Linked DNA regions of Butyricimonas faecihominis. The protein of the gene in region 2 binds, or shares a complex with, the protein of the main gene of each other region. Links are inferred from orthologs where the notes say so. Each region holds a gene or a part of one and is shown on either strand. Other genes may lie near its edges. The genes, in order: pfkA, pnp and rny.

The links.
Region 1: pnp (region 2) and pfkA share a complex: the UniProt entries of both Bacillus subtilis proteins name them as parts of the possible RNA degradosome complex. The link is inferred for Butyricimonas faecihominis from one-to-one orthologs.
Region 3: pnp (region 2) and rny share a complex: the UniProt entries of both Bacillus subtilis proteins name them as parts of the possible RNA degradosome complex. The link is inferred for Butyricimonas faecihominis from one-to-one orthologs.

Annotation. Positions count from the first base shown.
Region 1 is NZ_AP028155.1:55,002-58,085, reverse strand. What follows is about bases 148-3,071. They hold pfkA (6-phosphofructokinase), read right to left. Parts: upstream 2,138-3,071; coding sequence 1,157-2,137; downstream 148-1,156. Other genes in these bases: cmk ((d)CMP kinase), read right to left, coding at 3,068-3,071; R8806_RS00210 (4-hydroxy-3-methylbut-2-enyl diphosphate reductase), read right to left, coding at 2,233-3,071; priA (replication restart helicase PriA), read right to left, coding at 148-1,138. In the rest of the region: more of priA, read right to left, coding at 1-147; more of R8806_RS00210, read right to left, coding at 3,072-3,084; more of cmk, read right to left, coding at 3,072-3,084. UniProt on the Bacillus subtilis protein: Catalyzes the phosphorylation of D-fructose 6-phosphate to fructose 1,6-bisphosphate by ATP, the first committing step of glycolysis.
Region 2 is NZ_AP028155.1:1,858,926-1,862,032, forward strand. Bases 77-3,023 are described here. They hold pnp (polyribonucleotide nucleotidyltransferase), read right to left. Parts: upstream 2,700-3,023; coding sequence 453-2,699; downstream 77-452. Other genes in these bases: R8806_RS07765 (PdxA family dehydrogenase), read right to left, coding at 77-369; rpsO (30S ribosomal protein S15), read right to left, coding at 2,819-3,023. In the rest of the region: more of R8806_RS07765, read right to left, coding at 1-76; more of rpsO, read right to left, coding at 3,024-3,088. UniProt on the Bacillus subtilis protein: Involved in mRNA degradation. Catalyzes the phosphorolysis of single-stranded polyribonucleotides processively in the 3'- to 5'-direction. Necessary for competence development in Bacillus subtilis.
Region 3 is NZ_AP028155.1:2,584,518-2,587,620, forward strand. What follows is about bases 1-2,943. They hold rny (ribonuclease Y), read left to right. Parts: upstream 1-675; coding sequence 676-2,211; downstream 2,212-2,943. Other genes in these bases: R8806_RS10700 (hypothetical protein), read left to right, coding at 1-113; R8806_RS10705 (cell division protein ZapA), read left to right, coding at 116-403; R8806_RS10715 (nucleoside phosphorylase), read left to right, coding at 2,406-2,943. In the rest of the region: more of R8806_RS10715, read left to right, coding at 2,944-3,103. UniProt on the Bacillus subtilis protein: Endoribonuclease that initiates mRNA decay. Initiates the decay of all SAM-dependent riboswitches, such as yitJ riboswitch. Involved in processing of the gapA operon mRNA, it cleaves between cggR and gapA.

The DNA.
Region 1 (3,084 bases), 1.8 Mb from region 2 along the record:
GATTCGTACCATTTTGTTTACGCCACATCTCCGCCCGGGTACTATCTGCCATGCCCGAATGATAAACGCCGACTTGATCCCCGAAGACCCGTCGCAGGCGTTTCACGATCTGTACCGTTAACGCAATTTCCGGCAACAAGTACAACACCTGTTTTCCTTGCCTTAGCGTCTCTTGTATCAGATGAATATATATTTCAGTCTTACCCGAAGAAGTTACGCCCTGCAACAAGACACAATCCTTCTCCTTGTAATACCCTTGAATGTCGCCAAAAACCTTTTCTTGCGCCCCCGACAAAGCGTGTACATTTTCCACTTCCTCTTTAGATACCTCTAAACGGCTGACTTCCTGCACAACAATTTCCAACACGCCCCGTTCACACAATCCTTTCAAGGCTGAGGCTGAACTACCGATTTTCTGAATAAACTCCGTTCTAGGCACCCCCTCGATTCGATGCTCGTCGCTATAATACACCCAATCACACAGCATTTTGTATTGAGCCCTCGCCCGTTTTAAGCTATCAAGAATCTCGTCCAGTTCCTCACTTGTGAACTTTCGTTTCCATCTCACCAAACGTTCAATTTTAGGCTTGAACAGATCATCTACCGACTCCTTGATTCCGATAATTTCTTTTTCCAATAAGGCTCGAACTGCAACATAGACATCCTTTCTCTTCAAGAGTTTTTCGACTTCGGCCATACATATCTCACCTCTTTCTCGAAATACTCCCATGATCTCCTTCTCTTCCCGGCTTAATTCACTTTCATCTACCAACCGTTCTTCCCAGCCGTTCACCAAGCTCAAACTCGTGTAACTCTCCAAGCGCATCGAAACAGGTAATGCTGCACGCATAACCTCTCCCGGTGGTGTCATGTAATACTCGCTGAGCCACAATAGAAATTTCAAATGAGAACCAGAAAGAGCAAATCCTTCCTCGATAACTCGTTCTATCGGTTTTGTTTCAAATCCGACAGGCGGATTCGTATGCAACGCATAGACAACACCCGTGTAACGTTTATTCTTAACAAATGAAACGACCACGAGCGCACCTACCGTTACCGAATGTTCATATTCTTCCGGTACCGAATAAGTAAAAAAACTTTCCACTCCCAGAGGGATAATGACATCCGCGTACAACAAACGAATTAATTTTAGATTTTAAATAGACAAGACTTCCGTAATATCTAACAAATTATGATTTAACGGTTTTGAATTCTTAATAGCCTTGTTAAAAGGAACATGAACAATATCCTTATTCATAATCCCAACCATGATACTGGTCTGGTCATCCAACAAAGCATCCACTGCCGCCACTCCCAACGTACTAGCCGTCACGCGGTCAAAAGCGGAAGGAGATCCTCCTCTTTGGATATGACCTAGAACAGTTACTCGCACATCATATTCGGGATGTTTCTTAGCGATCTGATCGGCAATCGTATACGCTCCACCTGATTTATCACCTTCTGCCACGATCACGATACCACTTGACTTATGAGGTTTATAATCATGTTCCAGGTAACGATCCAAGTCATTCAAATCCGTCTCAATTTCCGGAACCAGAACAGCCTCGGCCCCCGTGGCCACGGCCGACCGTAACGCAATAAATCCGGCATCCCGTCCCATAACCTCGATAAAGAACAAACGATTATGAGCGCTTGCCGTATCCCGGATCTTATCCACGGCATCCACCACAGTGTTTACCGCCGTGTCATATCCAATCGTGTAATCCGTCCCGTAAAGATCATTATCTATCGTACCGGGAATCCCGACAATATGCACGTTATGCTCTTGACAGAACAACCGGGCTCCGGAAAAAGTTCCATCCCCACCAATCACGACCAATGCATCAATTCCCAATTCCTGCATCTTCTCGTAAGCTTTCGTACGTCCCTCCGGCGTACGGAATTCCTCGCTACGGGCTGTTTTCAGAATAGTTCCTCCGCGTTGAATAATATTACTCACGTCATGGGAATGCATACGCACAATATTTCCCTCAATCAATCCCTCATATCCATCGTAAATACCATAAGCCTCGCAGCCATTAAAAATAGCGGCCCTCACAACCGCCCGAATCGCGGCATTCATTCCCGGAGCATCGCCTCCTGAAGTTAAAACTCCTATTTTTTTAATCTTTCCCATAAAAACAATGTTTAATTGAAAATTGGAAATTAAAAATGTTAATCTCTATACCCCCAATTCTATAATTTATTTTTTTAGCTTTTAGTTTTTAACTTTTAGTTTTTAGCTTTTAACCCCTCCTTTATCTCTTCCATCACCCACCTCGGTGTTGAAGTAGCTCCACTGATCCCAACGCTCACAGCTTTATCAAACATCTCATCACGCAGGTCTTTCACCCCCTGCACAAAATAAGTCCGGGAATTCACCTCCCGACAAACCTCGAAAAGTTGCTTCCCGTTGGAACTCTTTTCCCCGCTAACAAACAAGATCACATCATGTCTTGCTGCAAAATCTTTCAACTGCGGGATTCGATTCGCCACCTTGCGGCAGATTGTATCGTTTACTACCACGGAGGCCCTCGCATTCTCCTTCACCAACTCCACGACACGCTTGAAACCATCCAAACTCTTGGTTGTTTGGGAAAACAGGATTACCGGACGAGAAAAATCAATGGATTTCAAATCTTCCTCTTGCTCGATAATCAGCGCCTCATCATTCGTTTGAGCCACCAACCCGTTCACCTCGGCATGCCCTCTTTTTCCATAAATCACGATCTGCCCCCCGCTCGCTCTCACCTCCTCGTATGCCTCTCGTATTTTCTTCTGCAAATTCAATACCACGGGACACGAGGCATCGATCACCTCAATCCCGTTCTTCTTTGCCAGTTCGTATGAACTCGGTGGTTCACCATGAGCCCGGAACAACACACGACACGCCTTCAACCGGGCAAACTCATCATGATCTATCGTACTTAATCCCAGTTGTTTTAATCGCTCCACCTCCAAACTATTATGCACAATATCTCCTATGCAATATAATCTTCCATGTTGCAACTCTTCCTCCGCCTTGGCAATCGCATTCACAACCCCAAAACAGAAACCGGAATTTTCGTCAATTTCTACTTTCAT
Region 2 (3,107 bases):
CTGAGGAGCCAGCGTCAACACATCAATCTCGTCCCGATCCAATTGATCCAAGGCATATTTCAAAGCAACCATAGTAGCCTGATCCGATTCGGGAGTCTCTTTTCCAAGATCAACCTTCACGTTATCATCCACGCAATTGATGATATTGGATCGTTTCCCGTTGGCCTCACCCGGCTCACGAATCGTGTTTAAACTGAAGTTCTCAATATTTAATACCTTCCGGTAGTAGGCGGCCACTTTAGGCGACCCGTATAGGATAGGAACACACAACTCACAAATCCGATTCTCTGCCAACAATTTTATGATCAACTCATAAGATATTCCGTTTACATCCCCGTGCGTGATTCCTACATTTAATCTGTTTTCCATGTTTTAAACCATTTCGTTTGCACAAAGATAATGAAAAAGTCGATATTTATCGATAAAAAAAGAGGGCATTGCCCTCTTTTACTCTATTCTTGATTTTCTTTTCTTTCCGGTCTAGGACCTCTGTCCCGATGGGGACGATCTCCCCGATCTTGTCTAGGTCCGCGATCTTGACGTTCGCCTCTATCTTGGCGCTCGCCGCGATTTTGACGATCGTTTTGCTCCATACCTTCCGGTTTAGGCAACAACACCTTACGGGAAAGTTTGAATTTTCCGGTTTTCGGATCAATATCGATCAATTTCACACGTACCCGATCTCCCTCTTTCAATACATCCTCCACTTTCTCTACGCGTTTGTGATCGATCTCGGACACGTGCAACAAACCGTCTTTACCCGGCAAGAACTCCACGAAAGCACCGAAAGCGGTGATTGTCTTTACAACTCCCTCGTAAATCTCTCCGACTTCAGGTTTGCAAGCAATAGCCTTGATGCGGGCAACGGCAATCTCGATAGATTCTGCATTGGTGGCAGCAATATCCACGATACCCTGATTACCCACTTCTTCAATAACGATAACCGCTCCGGATTTCTCCTGAATATCCTGAATAATCTTTCCTCCGGGGCCAATGATCGCTCCGATCTGATCCTTATCCACCGTAAGCGTAACCATACGCGGCGCGTGCGGTTTCAAGTCAGGACGAGGTTCAGGTAAGGTTTCCTTAATAATATTCATGATGTGTAAACGACCTCTCCGGGCTTGATCCAGAGCTTTCTCCAGAATCTCGTAAGGAAGACCGTCTACTTTAATATCCATCTGGGTGGCGGTGATACCGTCTACCGTTCCGGTTACCTTGAAGTCCATATCTCCCAAGTGATCCTCGTCACCCAAGATGTCAGACAACACGGCATATTTCTCGTTATCGGTGATCAATCCCATAGCGATACCCGTTACCGGTTTCTTGATCGGAATACCGGCATCCATCAATGCCAAAGTTCCGGCGCATACCGTTGCCATGGAAGATGAACCGTTAGATTCCAAAATATCAGAAACAACACGTACCGTGTAAGGATAGTTGTCCGGCAACATACGTTTCAACGCACGATGAGCCAAATTACCATGTCCCACTTCACGACGCCCCACACCACGACTAGCTTTCGCCTCTCCCGTTGAGAACGGCGGGAAGTTATAGTGCAACAAGAATTTTTCTTTTCCTTGTTCAGTAGCCTCATCTATAATCTTTTCATCCAGCTTGGTTCCTAAAGTTACCGTGGACAAAGACTGCGTTTCACCGCGGGTAAAGATAGAAGAACCATGAGGTCCCGGAAGAGGTCCGGCCTCACACCAGATCGGGCGAATCTGTTCGGTCGTACGTCCATCCAGACGTAACCCCTCATCCAAAATCATTCTCCGTACAGCCTCTTTCTCCACGTCATGATAATAACGGGAAACCATATTCTTCTTCGCCTCCCTCTCTTCTTCCGGAAGTGATTCCAGATACTCTTCTTTCACCTCGGTAAATAACTTTTCGCGTAAATGCTTGTCGGCATTACATTGACGGGCAACGGCATACGCTTTATCGTAGCATTTAGCCCAGATGTCTTTACGCAACTCTTCATCATTCACTTCATGACAATAAGCCCGTTTTTCTTTATTCACGGCTTTTGCCAATTCCATTTGAACCAAACAATGATCTTTAATAGCTTCATGAGCAAATTTAATAGCGTCGAGCATTTCTTTCTCGGAAACCTCGTTCATCTCACCCTCAACCATCATGATATTCTCGTAGGTTGCAGCAACCATAATATCCAAATCGGCAGTTGCCAACTCGCTCTTCGTCGGGTTAATCATCAACTCCCCGTTTACACGAGCTACACGTACCTCGGAAATAGGACCGTGGAAAGGAATATCACTCACGGCAATAGCTGCAGAGGCAGCCAATCCGGCCAAACAATCCGGCATAGACTCTTCATCAGCCGAGTACAACGTTACCTGCACGAAAGTTTCCGCATGATAATCATCCGGGAACAAAGGTCTCAGAGCCCGGTCAATCAGACGGGATACCAAAATCTCGTAATCGGAAGCTCTTCCCTCTCTACGGGTGAAACCACCGGGGAAACGTCCTACCGCTGAAAATTTTTCTTTATAATCTACCGACAAAGGCATGAAGTCCACGTCCGGACCTGCCTCTTGCGCGGAACAAACCGTAGCCAACAACATCGTGTTGCCCATTTTCAGCATGACAGCACCGTCCGCTTGTTTGGCTAATTTTCCGGTTTCCAATGTTATTACCCGACCATCTTTCAGGGTAATGCTTTTTTCAATAATGTTCATAGAAATAATAAAACTGTTAAAATACTAAACATTTTAACGGAATTCTTTTTAGATAAAAGGAGGAGGAGGGGAGGATTAAAAGTAAAACGACCCGGACGACCCGGGTCGTTTTTATGTAATTATTTACGTAAATTCAATGCTTTAACGATAGCACGATATCTATCGATATCTCTCTTCTTCATGTAATCAAGCAACGCTCTACGTTTTCCAACCAATTTAATCAAAGATCTTTGAGTAGCGAAATCTTTGTGGTTTTTCTTTAAATGCTCAGTTAAATGAGCGATACGGTAGGAAAATAAAGCTACTTGTGACTCAACAGAGCCGGTATCTTTATTAGACTTCCCGTACTGTGAAAAAAGTTCTTCTTTCTTTTCTGATGTCAAATACATGATGTACAGTCTTTTAGAT
Region 3 (3,103 bases), 730 kb from region 2 along the record:
CATTGAAGGTGGCTGCCGCTATCTCGACCGGAGAGGGAAGTTCCGAGGCCAAAAATAGAATAAGCCAACTTGTGCGGGAGATTGATAAATGTATTGCTCTTTTGAATAATTAAATATGAATGATAAACTTACTATTACGCTAAATATAGCCGGTAGGCCCTGCGTTCTGACCATAGAGAGAGAGGAAGAAGAGGAGATCAGAAAAGCTGCACAGCTGATTAATAGTAAGATTGCAAAATATAGGGAAAAGTACGCAACTGCTGATCCCGTTGATTTTCTAGCTGTTACTGCGTTACAATTCACGGTAAAGATGCTGGAGGCTGAAAGGCGAAACGACGTGGAGCCGGTATTGGACGAGGTGAAGAAGATTAATAGCAGGCTCGATGAAGTTGTGAAAGAGTAAAAAAGAAAGAGTTCTTTGAAAAGGAAATAGATATACCCGCATTATTTCGTATTTAACTGGAAAACTCAACACTTAACCAATTAGAGTGAAGCTTAGTTAGCCAAAGACAGGCCTCAACCCTTCGGGGTTCCTTCGGGACGGTGGAAGTTTGAATCTGACGGCAGCTCTACCCGTGTCTAACAGGGGTTTTTTAAAGAAGAAATGATGCGGGTTTTTTGTATAAACAAAAAACACCAAAATATATTATATAACTATAAATTCAAGTTACGAATATGATAACAATAATAATTACCGGTGTTATTGCTCTGATAGTGGGATTCGTTCTCGGATACCTGCTAATCAACATGACCTTGAAATACAGGAGCAAAAACATCATCAAGGAAGCGGAAGCAGAGGCGGAAGTAATTAAAAAAGACAAGATTTTGCAAGCAAAGGAGAAATTCCTGCAGATAAAGGCCGAACACGAAAAACAAGTGAATGCCCGTAATAGCAAAATCCTTCTCGCGGAAAACAAGCTAAAACAAAAAGATGCCGAATTGGCTCGTAAAATGGAAGAATGTCAACGCAAGATCAAAGACGCAGAGACACAACAGGAGACGCTAGAGGCCCAAAAAGAATTACTGGAAAAGAAACACGCCGAACTGGATAAATTCAAAAAACAACAGATCGAGCAACTGGAAGCCATTTCCGGAATGTCTGCCGATCAGGCAAAGGAAAAACTCATCAGTTCTTTGAAAGACGAGGCCGAAACCGAAGCGATGTCATACGTGAACGAGATTATGGAAGAGGCAAAAATGACGGCAAACATGGAGGCGAAAAAGATCGTGGTAAAAACCATCCAGCGGGTGGCCACGGAAACCGCTACCGAAAATGCCGTATCTATATTCCATATTGATTCGGATGAAATCAAGGGACGTATCATCGGACGGGAAGGACGTAACATCCGGGCGCTGGAAGCAGCCACCGGTGTTGAAATCATCGTGGACGACACCCCGGAGGCAATTGTACTTTCCGGATTTGACCCGGTAAGACGCGAAATCGCTCGCCTTTCACTCCACCAATTAGTTACCGACGGACGTATTCACCCGGCACGGATTGAGGAAGTAGTAAACAAGGTGAAAAAACAAATCGAGGAAGAGATCGTCGAGACAGGAAAACGCACCACCATCGACTTGGGTATTCACGGGTTGCACCCGGAATTAATTCGGTTAGTCGGCAAAATGAAATATCGTTCTTCTTACGGGCAGAACTTGTTACAACACGCTCGCGAAACAGCCAACCTCTGTGCCATCATGGCCGCAGAATTGGGCTTGAACGTGAAGAAAGCAAAACGTGCCGGATTATTGCATGATATTGGAAAAGTGCCCGATGACGAGCCGGAATTACCGCACGCAATTCTCGGTATGCGCCTAGCTGAAAAGTACAAGGAAAAACCGGATATTTGCAACGCTATCGGAGCCCACCACGAAGAGATTGAAATGACAACGATGATCGCCCCGATCGTTCAGGCTTGTGACGCCATCTCAGGCGCACGTCCGGGAGCAAGACGGGAAGTGGTTGAGTCATACATCAAGCGCCTGAAAGAGATGGAAGACCTGGCACTTTCTTATAATGGAGTGGTCAAGACCTACGCCATCCAAGCCGGCCGCGAATTGCGGGTAGTCGTTGGTAGTGAAAAGGTATCTGACACGGAAGCAGAGAAGATTTCATACGAGATCGCTAAAAAGATTCAGGATGAAATGACCTATCCCGGTCAGGTGAAAGTCACGGTGATTCGAGAAACACGCGCTATAAATTACGCGAAATAGATAAAAGTCCGGCCATTTTTGCCGGACTTTTAAGTTATAGGTTATAAGTTGCAGGTTACAGGTTTAAAGTCGAAGACTTAACTTGTAACCTGTAACTTTTTAATCCAGCCGGAGCGACAAGATTAAAAACCCCCAAACATTTGTCCGGTATTATTTGTTTTACTAAATTTGGTTGCTCAAAAAGTAAACAGTATATGGAGCCAATAAAATCATCAGAATTAATCACGAACGATGACGGGAGTGTCTTTCACCTCCACCTTCATCCCGAAGATCTGGCAGAACAAGTGATCCTCGTGGGTGACCCTTCCCGAGTAGAAATGATTGCCTCGTATTTCGAGAAAATAGACGTCAGGAAAAGCGATCGGGAGTTCTGTACCATCACCGGATATTACAAGGGACACCGCCTGTCAGTTATCTCTACCGGAATCGGTGCGGATAACATCGACATCGTGATGAATGAACTGGATGCTTTGGCCAATATCAACTTGCACACCAAAGAAATAAACGCGGAAAAGAAAACATTAAATATAGTACGAATCGGGACTTCCGGTTCCGTGCAGGCAGATGTACCCGTACATTCATTCGTGATCTCGGAAATGAGCCTCGGCATAGACGGGGTATTGCGTTTCTACCGGGATAACGAAATGGTATGTGATGCCGCTTTCGAGGAGGCCTTTATCAAGGAGTGTCACTGGACACCCTTAGCAGCCCGCCCGTACGCGGTAAAAGCATCTGACGAACTGGTGGACAAATTACACACGGAAGGCGTTACCGTGAAAGGCGTCACGTTGACAGCAAACGGATTCTACGGGCCACAGGGACGAGTGCTTCGCTTACCGATCGAGATGCCGACAGTGAATGACGAGATTGCCCGTTTCAGATTCGGGAATTA